One region of the Ruminococcus gauvreauii genome, then DNA from elsewhere that is predicted to be linked to it. Evidence: a T-box and tRNA genes for the amino acid it is inferred to sense, from the RefSeq annotation. Region 1 holds a T-box; the other regions hold tRNA genes.
What was found. A T-box is a leader RNA that pairs with one kind of tRNA and senses whether it is charged. The one in region 1 lies ahead of NQ502_RS04370 (valine--tRNA ligase), so its partner is inferred to be a tRNA-Val.

Region 1 (6,420 bases):
GCATTGCATCCATTGATGAGCAGCTGGGCATGCTCCCGGACGGTGATCTGAAGACACAGCTTGCTGCTCAGAAAGAAGAGCTGGAAAAACAGCTGGCGCAGGCGCAGGAGGCATTGAACGCTGTGGACGGACAGATACTTCTGCTTGAGAGCAGCGCCGCAGAACTGGAAACACAGCGTCAGAATCTGGCGGATGCCAGAGCGGAACTGGAATCACAGAAAGCGGAACTCCTGAATACAAAGACTACGCTTGAGTCTTATCAGGAACAGCTGAATACAGGCAAGTTGACGCTGGACGGAGCACTGGCCGAACTGAACAGCCAGCAGATATCTGCAACGATAGAAATGTCGTCTGCCCAGGCACAGCTGATTCTGGGCGAGGCACAGCTGGAGCAGGGGGAAACCCAGATAACGGCAGGAAAGGAGCAGCTGGAAGACGGACAGGAAGAACTGGACGAACAGAAAAGCAAAGCTCTGAAGAGCGCAGACGTGACAAAAACGATCACGGCAGATATGGTATCGCAGATACTTACAGCGCAGAACTTCAGCATGCCTGCGGGGTATGTGTCGGAAGACAATGCCAGATATCTGGTCCGTGTGGGAGACAAGTTTCAGAATGCTGAGGAAATGAGAGACCTGGTGCTCTTTGATATGGGGCTGGATGGACTTGAACCGATCAGGCTGTCCGATGTGGCAGACGTGATAACGGTTGACAACTCCTCGGAAGTCTATGCATCTGTCAATGGACAGCCGGGTGTTCTGCTGACCATGCAGAAGCAGACGGGATACGCGACCAGTGAGGTTTCGGATCGGATTCTGGATTATTTTGACAGCGCACAAAAGACGGATGACGGGCTTCATTTTACCGTGCTGATGGATCAGGGGATCTACATAGACATGGTGGTGAACTCCGTTCTGGAAAACCTGATGTATGGAGCCGTTCTTGCGATCATTGTGCTGTATCTGTTTCTGCGGGACGTGCGACCAACGTCGATCGTGGCATGCTCCATCCCGATCAGTGTGCTGACAGCGGTTGTACTGATGTATTTCTCGGGCATCACGCTGAATATTATCTCTCTTTCGGGACTGGCGCTGGGTGTCGGGATGCTGGTGGATAACTCGATCGTTGTCATAGAGAATATATATCGGCTGAGAGGCCTCGGATACTCCAGAAAGAAAGCGGCTGTGGCGGGAGCGAGACAGGTGGCAGGCGCGATCATGGCGTCCACGCTTACGACAATCTGCGTGTTCCTGCCGATCGTGTTCACGGAAGGGATCACGAGACAGCTGTTTGTGGACATGGGGCTGACGATCGCGTATTCACTTCTTGCCAGTCTCTTCATAGCCCTGACGCTTGTACCCATGATGTCAGCGGGGATGTTAAAGAACGTAAAAGAACAAAGGCAGCCCATGTTTGACAGGCTGCTGAGTGCTTATGGAAATGTGATGAAAAAAGTGCTGCGTCTCAAACCGGCTGTACTCCTGGGGACATTGATACTTCTCGGAGTGAGCGGATGGCTGTGTGTTTCCAGGGGGCTGGTGTACATGCCCGAAATGGAGAGCACACAGGCAAGCATAAATATTACGATGCCGGAAGGCGCAACACTGGAAGAGACAGGAAATATGTCCGATGAGATCATGGAGCGGCTTTCTGACCTGCCTGATGTGGAGTCGATCGGAGCCATGGCAGGTTCGGATTCCGGCATGGCTCTGCTGGGAATGGGCGGCGGCTCTGATACGGAGACTGCTACCATGTATCTGACCCTGAGAGAAGATATGGAGCTCTCAAATGACGAACTTGTCGATGAGATTCTGTCGCGGACAGAGGACCTGAACTGTGAAGTGGATGTATCAGCATCCAGCATGGATATGTCGGCTCTGGGGGGCAGCGGGATCAGTGTGGAGATCAAGGGAAAAGATCTGGACAGGCTGCAGACCCTGGCGGCCGAGGTGGCCGGGCTGGTGGAACAGGTTCCGGGGACAGCGGAAGTCTCCGACGGACTGGAAGAGTCTGCCGAGGAGGAGAGAATCGTAGTAAATAAGGAGAAGGCGTCAAAATACAATCTGACAGTTGCTCAGGTCTTCCAGCAGATCTCTGCGAAGCTGGCCGAGTCAAAGGCCGCCACCACGATCACGACAGATACCAAGGATTACGATGTGGATGTCACAGACGAGAACACGAAGACATATACGAGAAGTGACGTGAAAAAATTCAATCTGACGTATATGGACAAAGACGGTGAAGAGCAGGAAGTGGCGGTCACGAAGGTTGTGGACTTTGTAGATGCCAAAGGGATGACTGCCATATCGAGAGATGCGCAGAGCCGCTATGTCAGTGTATCGGCATCCATCGCACAGGGATATAACGTGACAAAGGTTGCTGCGGCTGTGGATAAAGAACTGAAAGCGTATGACGTGCCGGAGGGATATACGATTGAGATGGCGGGAGAGGATGAGACGATCAGAGAATCCATGACGGAGCTGATGAAGATGCTGCTGCTTGCCGTCGCATTTATTTACCTGATCATGGTGGCACAGTTCCAGTCGCTGCTGTCACCGTTTATCGTCATGTTCACGATTCCTCTGGCGTTTACAGGAGGATTTCTGGGTCTGCTGCTGACGGGGCAGGATCTGAGCATCATTGCCATGATCGGCTTCATCATGCTGTCGGGCATTATTGTAAATAATGGAATCGTGCTGGTGGATTATATCAACCAGCTGCGCAGGGAAGGAACAGAGAAGAAAGAGGCAATTATTGAGGCGGGAAAGACGAGGATGCGTCCGATCATGATGACTGCTCTGACGACGATACTGGGGCTGGCCACCATGGCAGCCGGTGTAGGAACGGGTTCTGATATGATGCAGGGAATGGCGGTGGTCGTCATCGGAGGTCTGCTGTACGGCACGCTGCTGACGCTGTTCGTAGTGCCGTGTATCTACGATGCGCTGAACCGCAGAAAGTACCGTTCTGAAGGAGAGGAGGAACTGGATGAAATCTGAACATACAATTCTTCCGCCGAAGAAACAGGCCATCTTTCAGGCTGTGATCGTGCTCCTCGACAGGGGACTGGCGCCGGACAGCCTTAAAGTTTCCGAGATCGCGGCAGAGGCTGGAATCGGCAAGGGTACGATCTATGAGTATTTTTCCAGCAAGGAAGAGATTATCACGCAGACGCTGGTCTATGAACTGGAAACGACAGCGGAGGAGATTTTGGAGATGATACGGTCCGCCGGCAGTTTCGAGGGGATTGTCAGAAAACTTCTGGACTGGGTCGAAGAAAACTATGAGAGGAAAACTTCCTTTATGCGGCTGCTGCAGCTGATGGAGCGGATGGATGAAATTCCCGAATCCATTCGAAGAGAACTGAAAAAGCAGGGACACTCACCCTGTGACATCAATCATTACATGCTGCGTCTGGCGAAACGGGGGCAGGAGACCGGGGAACTGTCCGATGAGATCCCCTGTTCGATGCTGGCGTCTTCCATACTGGCTGCTCTCGTCATGTATCTCTCCTATCTGAACTTCCCGGAAGGGTATGGACGGATGGAGAGCGGGGAGGCAAAAGCATTTGTCTGGAAGAGTATCCAGGAGATATGCGGCAAAAAACCTTGACAAAAGAGAGAAAGATGATTATGATTAAGCAAGAAAAAGGTAGTGAGAAAGAGGAGTACATTTCAAAACCCTGACAGAGAGGAACGGCCGCTGGCTGGAAGCCGTACCGGGGAAAGTGGAAGTGGAAGGTAGCTTTTGAACCGGCCGGGTGAACGCCGTTTCAGGCAGTAAGCCGGCACGCCTCGTCCCGCGTTACGGGACTTAAGAGATGGAGTGTTATACTTCGAACAAAGGTGGTACCGCGATCATTCGCCCTTTACACAGATTGTGTAAAGGGCATTTTCTAATTTAACGGAGGAAATTATGAGTAAAGAATTGGCAAAGACATACGATCCCAAAGGGATGGAAGACCGTATTTATCAGAACTGGATGGATAAAGGGTATTTTCACGCAAAGGTAAATCCGGATAAAAAACCATTTACCATTGTCATGCCGCCGCCAAATGTTACGGGACAGCTGCACATGGGACATGCGCTGGACAACACCATGCAGGATATTCTGATCCGGTTCAAACGGATGCAGGGATATGAAACGCTCTGGCAGCCGGGAACAGACCACGCCGCGATCGCTACAGAGGTTAAGGTCACGGAAAGCCTGAAAGAACGCGGCATCGATAAAGATGAGATAGGAAGAGAAGAGTTTCTGAAATACGCCTGGGAGTGGAAGGAAGAATACGGCGGGAAAATTATCAACCAGCTGAAAAAGATGGGGTCCTCGGCAGACTGGGAGCGGGAACGTTTTACCATGGACGAGGGATGTTCCAAAGCGGTCGAAGAAGTTTTCCTGAAACTGTATGAGAAGGGTTATATTTACAGAGGGAGCAGAATCATTAACTGGTGCCCGGTATGTCAGACTTCCATATCGGATGCGGAGGTTGAACATGAGGAGCAGGCCGGACATTTCTGGCACATTAAGTATCCGGTAGTGGGTGAGGAAGGGCAATTTGTAGAGATCGCGACGACACGTCCGGAAACCATGCTGGGAGATACGGCGGTTGCGGTGAATCCGAATGACGCGCGTTATACGCACCTGATCGGCAAGATGCTGAAACTTCCGCTGACAGACCGTGAGATTCCGGTTGTTGCAGATGAGTACGTGGATCAGGAATTCGGGACAGGATGCGTGAAGATCACACCGGCGCATGACCCGAACGACTTCGAAGTCGGAAAACGCCATGACCTGGAAGAGATCAACGTCATGAATGACGATGCCACGATCAACGAGCGCGGCGGTAAATATGCCGGCATGAGCAGATATGATGCCCGCAAAGCCATCGTTGCAGATCTGAAGGAGCAGGGACTGCTCGTAAAAGTGACAGAACATGTGCATAATGTGGGGACACATGACCGCTGCAAGACGACGGTGGAACCGATGATCAAGCCGCAGTGGTTTGTGCGAATGAAAGAGATGGCGAAGGCAGCGATCGAGGTACTGGATACGGATCAACTGAATTTTGTTCCGGAACGTTTTGACAAGATCTACCTGCATTGGCTGGAAAATATCCGCGACTGGTGCATCTCAAGACAGCTCTGGTGGGGACATCGGATCCCTGCGTATTACTGTGATCAGTGCGGTGAAGTGGTGGTTGACAGGAAGACCCCGGACAGGTGTCCAAAATGCGGCTGTACACATTTTACACAGGATGAGGATACACTGGATACCTGGTTTTCTTCCGCACTGTGGCCGTTTTCGACTCTCGGCTGGCCGGAGCAGACACCGGAACTTGAGTACTTTTATCCTACGAATGTGCTGGTTACTGGGTATGATATCATTTTCTTCTGGGTTATCCGCATGGTATTCTCGGGTCTGGAACAGACGGGGAAATCACCGTTTGATCATGTGCTGATCCACGGACTCGTGAGGGACTCACAGGGAAGAAAGATGAGCAAATCTCTGGGCAACGGTATCGATCCGCTCGAAGTGATCGAACAGTACGGTGCGGATGCGCTGCGCCTGACGCTCATCACGGGAAATGCACCGGGAAATGACATGCGCTTCTACTGGGAGCGCGTTGAGGCGAGCAGGAATTTTGCAAACAAAATATGGAATGCTTCACGCTTCATCATGATGAATCTGGAAGAGGCAAAAATCGAGGAGCCGGAGCGCTTCCAGCTGAAGGTGGCGGACCGCTGGATCCTGTCGAAACTGAATACACTGACCAAAGAAGTGACAGAAAATATGGAGAAATTTGAGCTGGGTATCGCAGTTCAGAAGATTCATGATTTCCTGTGGGATGAGTTCTGCGACTGGTATATCGAGATTGCAAAACTGAGAATCTGGGCTGCGGAACACGATCCGGACAGCAGTGAGTATGCGCTGTGGACGCTGAAGACGGTACTGTCCCGTGCATTAAAACTGCTGCATCCTTATATGCCTTTTATCACGGAGGAAATATATGGAACACTTTGCCCTGAGGAGGAATCGATCATGATTTCCGAGTGGCCGAAGTTTAAGGAAGAGTGGCAGTTCCCGTATGCGGAAGAGATGATAGACAATGTGAAGGCAATCGTCAGGGGAGTGCGAAATATCCGTGCAGAGATGAATGTGCCGCCGAGCAAAAAAACGCGTGTTTACATTGTGTCGGAGGACGAAGGGCTGTGTGAACGCCTTGAGATGATGAAGGACACTTACGTGAAATTCCTGAGCGCCAGCCGGGTACGGATTCAGATGACCAGGAAGAATATCGGTGATGACGCCGTATCGATCGTAGTGCCGAATGCAGTTGTCTACCTGCCATTTGAGGAGCTTGTGGATAAGGAAAAGGAGAGAGAGCGCCTTCAGAAAGAGGAAGACCGTCTGAAAAAAGAG
Region 2 (6,420 bases), 1.9 Mb from region 1:
TCTGCCAGTTTGAAATCGCGGGCTTTTCTGGCTTCCTGCCGTTTTTCGATCAGCGCTTCGATCTCCTCATCGAGGTTCTCCGCCTTTTTGTCGACGATCAGACCAAGCAGATCACAGAGGAACTTGATCTCCTCCAGCAGTGACGCCGCATACGCATGAGAGCTGTTCTCACCGGCAGTTGTATTGGCGAATTTTACAAGTTCAAACACTGCTGAAATCGCATCTGCCGTATTCAGGTCATCATCCATCGCCAGTTCAAATTTATCCCGGTATTCGTTCATCTCTTTCAGCTGTTTCTCTTCCTGCTGTGTCAGCTCGTGTATTTTGGCGCCATCACACAGCGTCTTCAAATGATCCACGGCAGTTACGATCCGTTCCAGCGCATTCTTAGAGGACTCCATGATATCCGCACTGAAATTCAGCGGACTTCTGTAATGGGCGCTCAGCATAAAGAAGCGCAGTACCTGAAGATCGTATTTTTCACCGATCTGACGGACGGTAAAGAAATTGCCAAGTGATTTTGACATTTTGCGGTTGTCGATATTCAGAAACGCATTATGCAGCCAGTATCTGGCAAATATCTTGCCGTTGCAGCACTCACTCTGCGCAATCTCATTTTCATGGTGGGGAAATACAAGATCCTCCCCTCCCGCATGGATATCGATTTCATCGCCGAGATACTTTTTGGACATAACGGAACATTCGATATGCCAGCCCGGACGCCCGTCGCCCCATGGCGACTGCCAGGACGGCTCTCCTTCTTTTTTTGGCTTCCAAAGCACAAAATCCAGCGGATCTTCCTTGGAATCTTCCCCTGTCACGAGCAGGGAACGGCCTCCGCTGCGCAGATCATCCAGATTTTTATGTGAAAGTTTTCCGTACTCCTGGAACTTTCTGGTTCTGAAATATACGGTCCCATCCGCGTTATATGCGTAGCCTTTGTCAACCAGTGTCTGGATCATATCGATCATGCCGTCAATTTCCTGCGTTGCCAGCGGATGTGTTGTCGCGGGTCTGACATTCATCGCCTCCATATCCTTCTTGCACTCTTTGATGTATCGTGTCGAGATCACTTCCGAATCAACGCCTTCTTCAATCGCTTTTGCGATAATTTTATCATCAACATCAGTGAAATTGGATACAAAGTTCACTTCATATCCTTTATATTCCATATAACGTCTCGCTGTGTCAAACACGATCATAGGACGTGCGTTTCCAATGTGGATCAGGTTATATACCGTTGGTCCGCACACATACATCCTGACCTTTCCTTCGGTAAGCGGTACGAACTCTTCCTTGCTTTTCGTCAGCGTATTATACAGCTTCATCTTTATTCTCCTTCTTCTTCATCTTATTCATCAACTGTTTATTAAACTAAAAAAACTCCGTCTCAGACAAGAGACGAAGTAATCCGCGGTTCCACTCTTATAGAGAGATATCCTCTCCACTTTCATACAGATAACGCCTGCCTGCGTGGCGGCATACTCAACGTTCTTCCGCCCGGCTCCCGAATGCACTTCTCTGCTTTTCCCCTTAAGACGGCTTGCAGCCAATGACCATCTCTCTCTGAAAGTTTTCAAACAGGTACTCTTTTCGTTCTCAGCCTTTTATGCTCTTAGTGTATGCAAAAAAATGCTGTTTGTCAACACTTATCCTGTGCATTATTTATCTTTTACACAGCCGCAGCAGCCCTCACATGGCCTGGCGCTCATCCTGTCCTCATCAGCCAGCTCAAGCACCGGTATCAGAGAGCAGATTGCCTGAGATGAAATTCCTTCCATCTGTCCGGTAAAACCAAGTCCTTCCTCTGTCGTGGCTTTTATATTCACCTGATTTGCTTCAAGATTCAGCGCCCGCGCCACATTTTCTGCCATCTGTCCGATATACGGCATCAGCTTTGGCTTCTGCGCAATGATGGTCGCATCAATATTATTAATGATATACCGCTCTTCCTCCAGCAGTTTCCCTACTTTTTCCAGGAGCATAATGCTGGAAACACCACAGTACTGCGGATCAGTATCCGGAAAATGAGTTCCGATATCACGCAGCGCAGCAGCTCCCAAAAGTGCATCCATAATGGCATGTACCACCACATCTGCATCCGAATGTCCCAGCAGGCCTTTCTCATATGGAATTTCAACGCCTCCCAGGATCAGTTTCCGTCCTTCCTCCAGCCGGTGTACATCATATCCCATTCCTACTCTCATATGCTTATCCCTCCGTTTTTCTTATCATACCGTATCATACATTGATTTTCAAACAAAGTTTGTACAAACTTTTACATCGGAGGTCCGTCAGATGCCTCTTGTCCGGCATAAGCCAGACAAGAAGATGCACCTCCTGAACCGGAATAATTAAAGATCCAGCAGCGCGCGCCAGGTCTTTTTGCCTACAATGCCGTCAATTGACAGACCCTTTTGCTTTTGAAATTCCATAACAGCCGCTTCCGTATCTTTCCCGAAGATTCCGTCCGCTCCGGAAGTCCCGATTCCAATTTTATATACATTAGACAGTTTCTCCTGAATCAGCCTGGTTATACCACCGCTTGCCCCTTTGCGCACTGTGGGACAGCCATTCAGTGTATTCGGTCCTGCGATCCCATCCACCTTACCAGGATTATATCCCTGTCTCACCAGCTCCTGCTGCAAACGCAGCACCCAGTTATCCTGCGACGGTGCCGGAATGTTTCCGCCGGCATTCCCCCAGGTTTTCATAAAAGAAGTGACATTTCCATATTTACTTTTCAGCCGTGACGGCGTACTGCCCCAGTCCGGGAGCTGAAAATGCGGACGGTCCACCGGTGAAGTCCAGTCTCCTCCCCATTCCAGTCCAAGAGATTTTCCGATTGCACCTACATGTTCAAAAAAGTTTCCGCTTTCATTGTACGCTCCTGTTCCATCATTTCTGTAAAAATCAAATGCTACCCCCCACTGATGCATGGAACTGTAGGAACTGCCCGGCGCATTTGTTACGATCTGACCCGGTTTTGTCCTCCCCTGAGCGTACAGCGCATCCTGCTCCGCCACACTCCGAAAACTCTCACCTATTGCTATCTGATACCCCTGTCTGGTACACTCTGCTTTTAATTCAGCAGCAAGCTCCTGCAGGCGAGGATGACATTTCGTTATATCTCTGCCCATTATACTTTCTCCTTAACATTTAAATTCCAAATTGCGAGAGCATACTTTCACCGCACCTATCATAAAAATTCTCATAATCATTGAAGATACAGCATATACTCTCTTAATTCATAATATGCCAATAGTTTTAGGGGGTGCGTTTCTGACATTTTTCACGTTAATCATACTTAAAAATATTATTTTATTTTTTTTAATTTAGGTATTGACTTTTTCTTTTTACAATTATATAATAGCAGAGCAGGTTGCGGTTGAGACAAGCAAAAGCGTCTGAATCCACTGTATTACCGTGGGATCTTAGCTCAGCTGGGAGAGCATCTGCCTTACAAGCAGAGGGTCATAGGTTCGAGCCCTATAGGTCCCACTTACTTTGAAAAAAGTAAAATTTCATATGTTTTGGCGAGATAGCTCAGTTGGCTAGAGCACACGGTTCATACCCGTGGTGTCGGGGGTTCAAATCCCTTTCTCGCTACTCAAAGAAAAACCCGTAAACTCAGAGTTTGCGGGTTTTTTATTGTTTGCTCTCAGATCATAGCCAAACAAAAAAACAGCCCCCGGTGGGAAATCCGAGGGCACATAGCGCAGCATACCAAGGTTGCAATTATTCATCTAGTCTTATGCTACATTTATATTATATAAAGATTTCAGCCAAAAATCAAATGGTAAATAATACCATTCATTATCCTCTGCGGTATATCATACTCCCGATCTATACCACCCTGCATTCTTCAGGTTTCTTGTCACCACGTATCGCCTTAAATACCGCCCGCCGAACCCCGATTCTTTCCGAGGGTACATATACAATGGTACAGACAACAGGTTTAATCCATGTCGCATACAGGCATCCTTTCGGAATTTTGAAAAACGGACAGTCTGCTTCTGCTATGCTGTATTGACGCAGCGTTCTTATGCTGATATTTACTGACACATGATTAGTCACCACAAATTTGGCATCCTCACTGCACTTTGCAAGAATAAGACTGGTCATATCATTTTCCTTTCTGACATATCCCAGACAGACAAAATCTTCAGTTCTCATCTCATCTATTCGTTTCCATTTTGGCGTCATAACACTGTCTCCCGTTGTAATAGAAGATATTCTCAATCATCCATCCCGACTTTTATATAGTATGTGTAAAATACATTTCTTTATTTGTCTAATTTTATCGTTTTTTGTCTTTCTATTTCCTGTTTTCCATTAACTCTGTATAATATCATAGACAAAATAATTATATAAGGACGGATTGTTATGCCACTAAAAGATATTATATTACTCATTCAGTCAGTATCTGGACACCCATGTCATAAAAGCTATTATCATTTAGCTCTGGCGGTGTATTATTGCTGCGATTTTCAGATATATCATGGGTTTTGCCTTGATCGTCAGATTTATCCATTAATATCTGACGAAACTGAACTTCCGGTTAAATCGATTTCACGCAGTATTTCCAGGGCTGTTTGTGACTGCTGGGATTACGGTAACCGCGAGAAACTGGACCAAATCGCCAGCCGTCATTTAACCGAAAAGCCCACTCCAAAAGAGTTTATTGTTTATCTCTGCAGTTATCTGATGGGATTTTCTGCGGATCTGATGATCTGACATGCCGCCTCGATACCGCATCCCATCATATCACTGCTGCTGCATCACTGTGTTATCCGTTTTCCCTGGGCTCACCCGCCAGCCCGAGCGCCAGAAGCATTGCGGGGATACATAAGATCCAGGAATGAACTACTGCAATTTGAAAAATGATCCCGCTAAACGCAAATTCAAAACCTGTCACAAAAATGTTTTTCTGTTTTACTATCTGACCGGACACGCCCCAGTCGAACAGTCAGAGTCTCCAATGTCAAAATCCGATTCTTCGTACTCATACCTTGTAAGAAGTGATGGATTAAACGGTCTCATGGCCGTCTTGCGTGCGTCGTACTCCTCTTTCGTAATGGCTTCGTATGGCAATAATTCATAGAAACTGTCATCATAGCTTAAAAATGAAAGAGCAACCACATCGTCCCAGTTATCCCACACCCACTGTTCCGTATCGTCCCACTCATTTTCCCGCACGTGGATCGTGACAGAACAGTTATGGTCCACATAATGCTCCATGAACATTTTATACGTTTCCAGCTGCTCTACAGCCGATACATCCGCTTTCACTTTGCCGGCTGGTGCCTTTACCGGAAATTCCACAACCTTGGTCGTCGGGTTCTCAGGATTCTGCCCCACCTCAGGCAGAACCGGATACCCCAGTTCTTCACATACCCGGCACAAAGGATCTGCCGCATTAATGCGCACCCTCCGGATATAATAGGGAGAATGTGAATAATGAACCCCGCTCGAGACTGTCGGCAGCAGGGACAGTGTCCCCTCGGGCTTGACGGTTGTCACCAGCAGCGGTCTTCCTGTGCCCAATCTGTCTGCGAGTTGTTCCGCCGCTTCGTGAGCCTCCCTGCGCAGTTTGTCAAGAAGCTCCATTTGCTTTTCCACAGGCATACCGGTCGCATTGACCATATCCTGCCACCCGGTCATTGAACAGCCTAAAAGGCGGTCTCTTTTCTGTACGGAATCCCAGCGGTGTATCTCCAGTTCACGGCAGGTCATGCGGTATCCGGCCCTGGCTGACAGCCTCTGCGCCTCCAGCAATGCCTGCTCATCCAGCTTGCCATCCCGAACAAATCCCATGACGTTGAGCGTTGTCAGATTACAGAGTCCGTGGCTGTCCATCAGTACTTCCCCGCACGGGTTGCATCCGTTAAAATTCGGCCGGCGCTTCTTTCCGGCCTCCTCATTGATCCATCCCGGCTCCCCGGAATAACGCATCTGCTGCATATGCCAGTGAAGCTGTTCTCTGGTCGGTTTTTTCTTATAATAGATTGAGTTGTTGCTCATCTGTCTGTGAGCGAGGGACTGGTCCAGCTCCCACCGTCCGTTGATCTGACGGTACAGATTGCTCTTTGCCTTGATACACACCTGATCATCTGCATCGATCAGGCCGATCTCCGACGTCCTGCGTACGCCCCCGGAGACGACATTTTCACCGATAATGTTGGCGATATCCAGCAGATCGATGGGCTGCAGCTGCGTCCGCGGTGCCTTGTCTCTGTCTCCTGCCGCCCGTATCACTTTGTGTATTTTCCCCAGCATGGCCATCATAGATTCATGTCCGCTGGCTGTCCCCCCGAAGGTTTTCAGTCTTTCACCTCTGGGACGGATCGAATCATAATTTACCACAATTTCCCGTATCTTACTGTACTCATGATTGCTCAATATATCAAAATAATGACT
Region 3 (6,420 bases), 1.1 Mb from region 1:
CTGACCTCCGAGAAACCTGTCACCTCATCCAAACCGGAAGTCACTTTCAGGTACCGCTCCGTGATCCGTTTTACGGCATTATACGCTGCCAGCGCCTGTTTCGATTCTGCAGGGTCCACCGACTCCGCGCAGATCAGTTCACTCACTGCCGAACCATCATGCCGAATGATGATCTTTCCAAAGTGATCCAGATTCTCCCCTGCTGAAGTCAGAAGAACATCTCTGTCCTCTTTGTCTCGCTGCCTGATGAAAGGAATCCTCTGATGGGAATGACCATCGATAAACACGTCGATACCTGCCGTATTCGCTATGACATCAACAGACCTCCACCCCTCTGTGATCCCTTCAATCCCGAGATGTCCAAGTACAACGACAGTCTGGGCACCCGCCTCTCTCACATCATTGACCGCCTGCTGCACAACATCATACAGTTTTTCTTCACAGAATGTGTAACGGTACGCTCCGTCACAGTCTTTAAAATACCCGGGAGTGGATTTCGTATATGTTTCCGGAGTACATATCCCGATCAGAGCGATCTTCCTGCTGCCCCCAGTCATGATCCGGTACGGCGCAAAGATCCGGCTGTTGTTTTTCAGGTCCGTAAAATTTGCACTCAGATAAGGAAATTCTGCCTCATACTCTGCAAGCTGCAAAAACACATCCAAACCATAGTCAAATTCATGATTTCCTGGCACCGCAGCATCATATCCGACCGCATTCATGATCTGAACGATCGCTTTTCCTTTCGTCAGCGCCCCGATGGCTTCTCCCTGAATTGCATCTCCTGCATCCGCCAGGATGACGTCATGTCCTGCTTCCTCCATTTGACAGCGATAAGCTGCCAGTTTTGCAAACCCCTCTGCTGCACAATGAACATCATTGGAATATAGTATGACTGTATTGCATGATTTTTGATTTTCCATTCACTGCTCCTCCACAATATGACCGCTTTCTATTACTATGTTTTCGTTGACAGGGTTTATGTAAAGTATAATGAATCTCAGTAAAATCCCTGTAAATATCCTGGACTGCGTGCTATAATGTGGAGAAGCATATAATTGGGAGATGATGAACAATGACTTTTTCTTTAATTGATACAGACAGCTGGGAACGTACCGACCATTTCAACTATTACCGAAACACGCTTCCCTGCTGCTACAGCCTGACTTCCCGGCTGGATGTGACAAAATTCAGAAAAATGCTGGATATACAGAATCTAAAATTTTATCCGTCCTTTGTATACTGTGTATCCAGGCTCATAAAATCGACAGATGAATTCCGTATGGGTGTGGATGCAGACGGTAATCCCGGAAGATATGAATGTATGCATCCCAATTACACGATTTTTCATAAAGATGACGGCACATTCTCAGACGTGTGGACGCCGTATGATGATGATTTCGGCATTTTCTACCGCAATATGCGGTCGGACATGGAACATTACCGGGATGCAAAGGGTGTGAAAGTAAAAGAAGGACAGCCCCGGAATTTCTTCTGTATCTCATGCCTTCCCTGGCTGTCGTATACCGGTATTTCAACTTCTGTTCCGGGAGGCACTCCAAATCTGTTTCCAATTATCACTTTTGGAAAATACGCGGACGAGAATGGCCGGCTAACCATGCCGTTTTCTGTTACTATCTCACATGCAAGCGCCGACGGCTACCATACCTCCCGGTTTATGAATGAACTCCAGGAAATGCTGGACGGAATCAAACTGTGTGAATCGCAGACAGTACAGGAGGTTCACATCAGCTGATCTGAACCTCCTGCACCATCATTTTCTCTTCACCAGACTCTCAAACAGAGAATCGGCTTTCTGCTTTCTGTTACGGGTTTCTCCGGCGAGAATCCTTGCGGCGCCGTTTTCATACACGACAACGTCACCGTCCTCTGGTTCCGATGAGAATGCCGATAAGGGGATCTGCAACATCTCTTTTCTCTCATTTTCGCAGATCACCAGATCTTTTTCTCTGCGGTCTACAATCAATTTCATTCTCATGCTCCTTCCTTACTGAGGCGGCCGGCATCTGCTGCACGGGGTCATGCCTTTCGCTTTTGCTTCCTGAACTTCCACTTCAATATCACTCGATTTCAAATATTCACACCCGGCATTGTGATACTTTTTTCCGGTCTTTGTGATATGGACAGACTGCTCTGTCTGGCGGCTTCCCGCTGTCATCGACGTACTAGGCTTCAGATTCCAGGTGATCCTGCTGCCGTCGCTTTTTGCAATAACAGTACCCTGTTCGTCAGTCCGAAAAACTTTAATTCCCTGTTCTGCAAAGTATTTCAGTACACTTGCATCCGGATGCCCGTATTGGTTCCCTGTGCCGCAGCTGATAACCACATACTCAGGCTTCACGGCCTCAATAAAGCGTTCACTGTTTGAAGTTTCACTGCCGTGATGGCCTGCCTTTAACACATCGCCCCTGATGTCCAGCCCGCTGCTCAAGATATCTTTCTCTGTCCGTTCTTCGCCGTCACCGGTAAAAACAAAATGGTTCTCGCCATGTTCCAGCCTGATCCCAACCGACCAGCTGTTCAGATCCCCGCCATAATCTGCGTCCTTATCAGGCGCCAGTATGGTGAATTTACCGTTCCCGACCGAATACACATCCCCTGCCTGTGCCGGTGTAATCCCGAGCTTTTTCTTTTGTACCGCCCTCAGCACATCCAGAAATGTCTGTGATGTATGTGTCTTATCCGGCATGATCACCGTGCCGATCTCAAACGCGTCAATGACGTCATCCATCCCGCCGATATGGTCTTCATGCGGATGTGTGCATATCACATAGTCCAGCCTCTGAATTTTCATGCGTTCCAGGTACTTAACGACTGTCATACCGTCGTCATTGTTGCCCGCATCGATCAAAAGGCTTTCTTTGTCCGATGTTACCAGAATGCTGTCCGCCTGTCCCACATCGATAAAGTGGACTTCCATTGTAGAGATTTTCGCTGGTTTGGCTGACGTCATATCCGCTGTCGAAAATGTAAATGCTGCAACAGTCAGTATAAACAGCAAGCGCAACAACCACCGCAAAACTTTGTCTGTCTTTCTCATGAGTATCTCCTCTTATACGCAATCTTTCTTGTTTCCACGTACATATTTTTTCAGTCTGCGCACATACTGATTCAGAAAGGTGGTGTTCATATGGAAAGTAAAATCACAACCAATGCCATGGATCTGCCCTCTTCCTGTCACTCCAAAATGGATGACGTCATGGAGCAGGCAATCGCAGCAGAATCTTACAGTATCGCGGATATCTCAGACTCCTGCTGTTCAGAAATTCAGGCCTGTGAACAGAGAATCAGTTCGGAGCTTGGAAAACATATCTCTCTGATCGCTTATGAATCTGAGCGCTGAAAACAGCAGCACTTCCCCCTGCAGTCGTTGTACGAATACAGGGGGAAAAGTGCCGTATCAGCGTATAAAATTTGTCATCGTTCTCTGTCCTGTAGCAGGCGGATCAATTCTTCCTTTCGCGTCATGAATGAGATTCACCAGCCACGCAACATTACGGCCGAGTTTCGCCATTACTTCCACGCCTTCCGTATCCCGGAGTACTTCCCCCGCATCCAGCCCGTGTGCTGCCTGCCAGTAATCGGAAGTCGCGATTACCATCTCCATTGTATTCAGATATGCGTTAAGCTGCTGATAAGTCTCCAGGCCTCCTGACCTGCGCAGTGTAACGAGCGCCGCCCCGACTTTATGGTGCAGCCTGTTGCCTGCTGCAAGAAATGCCCGGTCCAGAAAACACTTCATTCCGCCGGCGATACCGCCGTAATACACCGGTGATGCCAGAATAATCCCGTCGGCTTCCACCATTTTATCAATCCAGTCATTCACTTCATCCTTCTGAACGCAATGTCCGCTTCCGGTTTCCAGACACTTACTGCAGGCAGTACACGGTTTTGCCTTCGCACCCACCTGAATAATTTCCAGTTCAATTCCCCCGGCATTCAATTCCTTTTCGACGATTCTCAGACACTGTTCTGTGTTGCCCCCTTTGCGGGGACTTCCGTTAAACGCAACTACTTTCATACTGTTCCCTCCGTACTTTATTTAATTCGCTGTGCCACCTGCACTCTGTGCAGTCATTATACCACGCGCGCAGGAAAACAAGCAGCCCGCAGGGATATTTGTTTTTCAAGCCGTGGCTCGCCAGGTATCATCCGCTGTGCAGCAGCGGCACAGCAACTATGTTGCTGTGGACTGCACTCTGTGCAGTCATTATACCACGTGCGCAGGAAAACAAGCAGGCCCGCAGGGATATTTGTTTTTCAAGCCGTGGCTCGCCAGGTATCATCCGCTGTGCAGCAGCGGCACAGCAACTATGTTGCTGTGGACTGCACTCTGTGCAGTCATTATACCACACTTTTCACTTCCTGCGTCCGCTACCGCTTAAGATATCGCTGTATAATTCATAAAAATAGCCGCATACTACATAAAAACAACCATTGGGAAAGGAGGCAACATCTATGCTTGATAACGAGGAACTGCCGATCGGTTTTACCATGGAGCTCGCATTACATCCCGAAATCATGAGTCATTTTTCCGGGCTGCCCCAGGAAAAACAGAACTCGGTCATTGACGGAGCACGTGAGATATCCTCCCGGCAGGATATGCACAGTTATGTTATGTCCATTCATGACATTTACTGAAAATTTTTTTGTTGCGCAGAAGGTACTTTATCTGATACAATGTTCTCATATGGAAGCATAGCTCAGCTGGGATGAGCGTTCGCCTGACACGCGAGAGGTCATGGGTTCGAGCCCCATTGCTTCCATATGGGGCATTAGCGCAGCTGGGAGCGCGCAACACTGGCAGTGTTGAGGTCACGGGTTCGAGCCCCGTATGCTCCATTCAAAAAAGCGATAGATCCGGTGTAATGCGTTGGATTTATCGCTTTTGTTCACTATTGATACTACAATTTAAGACAGGAGACTATAACATGAATTTTAATTATGATAAAAACAGAATCTACTTACCGGATGACAGGGATAACACACTCGCGGAAGTTACCTTTCCTTCTATAAGTGATGATACCGTGAATATCAATCATACCTTTGTTGATCATTCACTGAGAGGTCAGGGCGTAGCCGGCAAACTAATGAATGAGACAGCAAAATTTCTGCAGGATCAAAACAAGAAGGCGGTTTTAACCTGCTCGTACGCGGTGAAATGGTTCGGTGAACATCCGGAATACGAACATCTGATCCGATAGTCTTCACGGGCAGCGGGGCGCTACTTCTGCGCCTCGATGCGTTCTGCCAGGTCATCCAGATAGACCCAGCGCTCCATCTTTTCTTCCAGCTCGGCCTCTGTCTTTTCTTTTTCAGCGGTCAGCTCCGACAGCCTCAGCGAATTCGTTGCATTTGCCATCATATCGTCATCCAGTTTTTCAATCTTCGCCTCAAGAACAGCAATATCATCATCAATCGACTCAAATTCCTTCTGTTCTTTGTAAGTAAACTTAAGTTTTACAGGGGCATTTTTCTTCCAGTCTTTCCCCTGTGCTTTTTTCTTTTCGGAATTTCCGCTACTCTCAGTTTTTCCGGACTCCTGTCCCTCACATTCCCTTATTTTTTTAGTCTCGAGATAGTCCGTGTATCCGCCTTCGTACTGCTGAAGATGTCCATTGCCGTCAAACTCAAATATCCGGTCCGCTACATTGTCCAGAAAGTACCGGTCATGCGATACCGTGATGATGATTCCCGGAAAGGTGGTCAGGAAATCCTCAAGTATCGTCAGCGTCGGGATATCAATGTCATTGCTCAGCTCGTCAAACAGGTATACATTTGCACCGGTAAAAATCACTTTCAGCAGATACAGTCTCTTTTTCTCTCCGCCCGACAGCTTCGACACGGGCGCATACTGCATATCCGGCGTAAACAAAAAACGTTCCAGCATCTGGGATGCGGTGATTCTTCCATCCCTTGTCGGGATATATTCGGCCACATCCTTAATATAATCGATGACCCTCTGATTCGTGTCCATATCCGGTACTTCCTGGGCAAAATAACCGATTCTGATCGTTTCACCCAATATTACCTCACCCGAATCCGGCTGCTCCAGTCCCGCGATAATCTTCAAAAGCGTAGATTTCCCGCAGCCGTTCGGACCGATAATGCCAAGACGCTGATTCTTAAGTACAATATAATTAAAATCTTCAATCAGTTTTTTGTCACCGTAGTTCTTGCTGATATGATGCAGCTCCACAGTTTTTTTACCCATTCTGGTTTCCACTGCATCCACTTCTATTGTCTGATCATATGATGCGGCACCGCCGTTTTTCAGCGCGTCCAGCCTCTCCAGCCTGGCTTTTTGTTTTGTGCTTCTCGCACGGCATCCCCGCCTCGCCCACTCCAGCTCCATACGCAGGACACTCTTTCTCTTTCGTTCAGATGCCGCTTCCATCT

Region 2: it has a tRNA-Val gene. The T-box ahead of NQ502_RS04370 (valine--tRNA ligase) is inferred to sense a tRNA for this amino acid. The anticodon was not compared.
Region 3: it has a tRNA-Val gene. The T-box ahead of NQ502_RS04370 (valine--tRNA ligase) is inferred to sense a tRNA for this amino acid. The anticodon was not compared.

The regions. Positions count from the first base shown of each region.
Region 1 is NZ_CP102290.1:888,823-895,242, reverse strand. It holds gene NQ502_RS04380 (efflux RND transporter permease subunit) at 1-2,999, shown strand, start outside; gene NQ502_RS04375 (TetR/AcrR family transcriptional regulator) at 2,989-3,612, shown strand; T-box leader at 3,646-3,872, shown strand; gene NQ502_RS04370 (valine--tRNA ligase) at 3,916-6,420, shown strand, end outside.
Region 2 is NZ_CP102290.1:3,113,532-3,119,951, reverse strand. It holds gene cysS (cysteine--tRNA ligase) at 1-1,328, opposite strand, end outside; T-box leader at 1,395-1,610, opposite strand; gene ispF (2-C-methyl-D-erythritol 2,4-cyclodiphosphate synthase) at 1,662-2,207, opposite strand; gene NQ502_RS14765 (peptidoglycan-binding protein) at 2,355-3,140, opposite strand; tRNA gene NQ502_RS14760 (tRNA-Val) at 3,429-3,501, shown strand; tRNA gene NQ502_RS14755 (tRNA-Met) at 3,536-3,609, shown strand; gene NQ502_RS14750 (hypothetical protein) at 3,847-4,206, opposite strand; gene NQ502_RS14745 (sporulation initiation factor Spo0A C-terminal domain-containing protein) at 4,387-4,737, shown strand; gene nrdJ (ribonucleoside-triphosphate reductase, adenosylcobalamin-dependent) at 4,939-6,420, opposite strand, start outside.
Region 3 is NZ_CP102290.1:3,932,791-3,939,210, reverse strand. It holds gene NQ502_RS18430 (bifunctional metallophosphatase/5'-nucleotidase) at 1-923, opposite strand, end outside; gene NQ502_RS18425 (chloramphenicol acetyltransferase) at 1,076-1,756, shown strand; gene NQ502_RS18420 (DUF3006 domain-containing protein) at 1,775-1,993, opposite strand; gene NQ502_RS18415 (ComEC/Rec2 family competence protein) at 2,009-3,061, opposite strand; gene NQ502_RS18410 (hypothetical protein) at 3,152-3,364, shown strand; gene NQ502_RS18405 (flavodoxin family protein) at 3,422-4,042, opposite strand; gene NQ502_RS18400 (hypothetical protein) at 4,480-4,662, shown strand; tRNA gene NQ502_RS18395 (tRNA-Val) at 4,714-4,787, shown strand; tRNA gene NQ502_RS18390 (tRNA-Ala) at 4,791-4,863, shown strand; gene NQ502_RS18385 (GNAT family N-acetyltransferase) at 4,953-5,225, shown strand; gene NQ502_RS18380 (ABC-F family ATP-binding cassette domain-containing protein) at 5,246-6,420, opposite strand, start outside.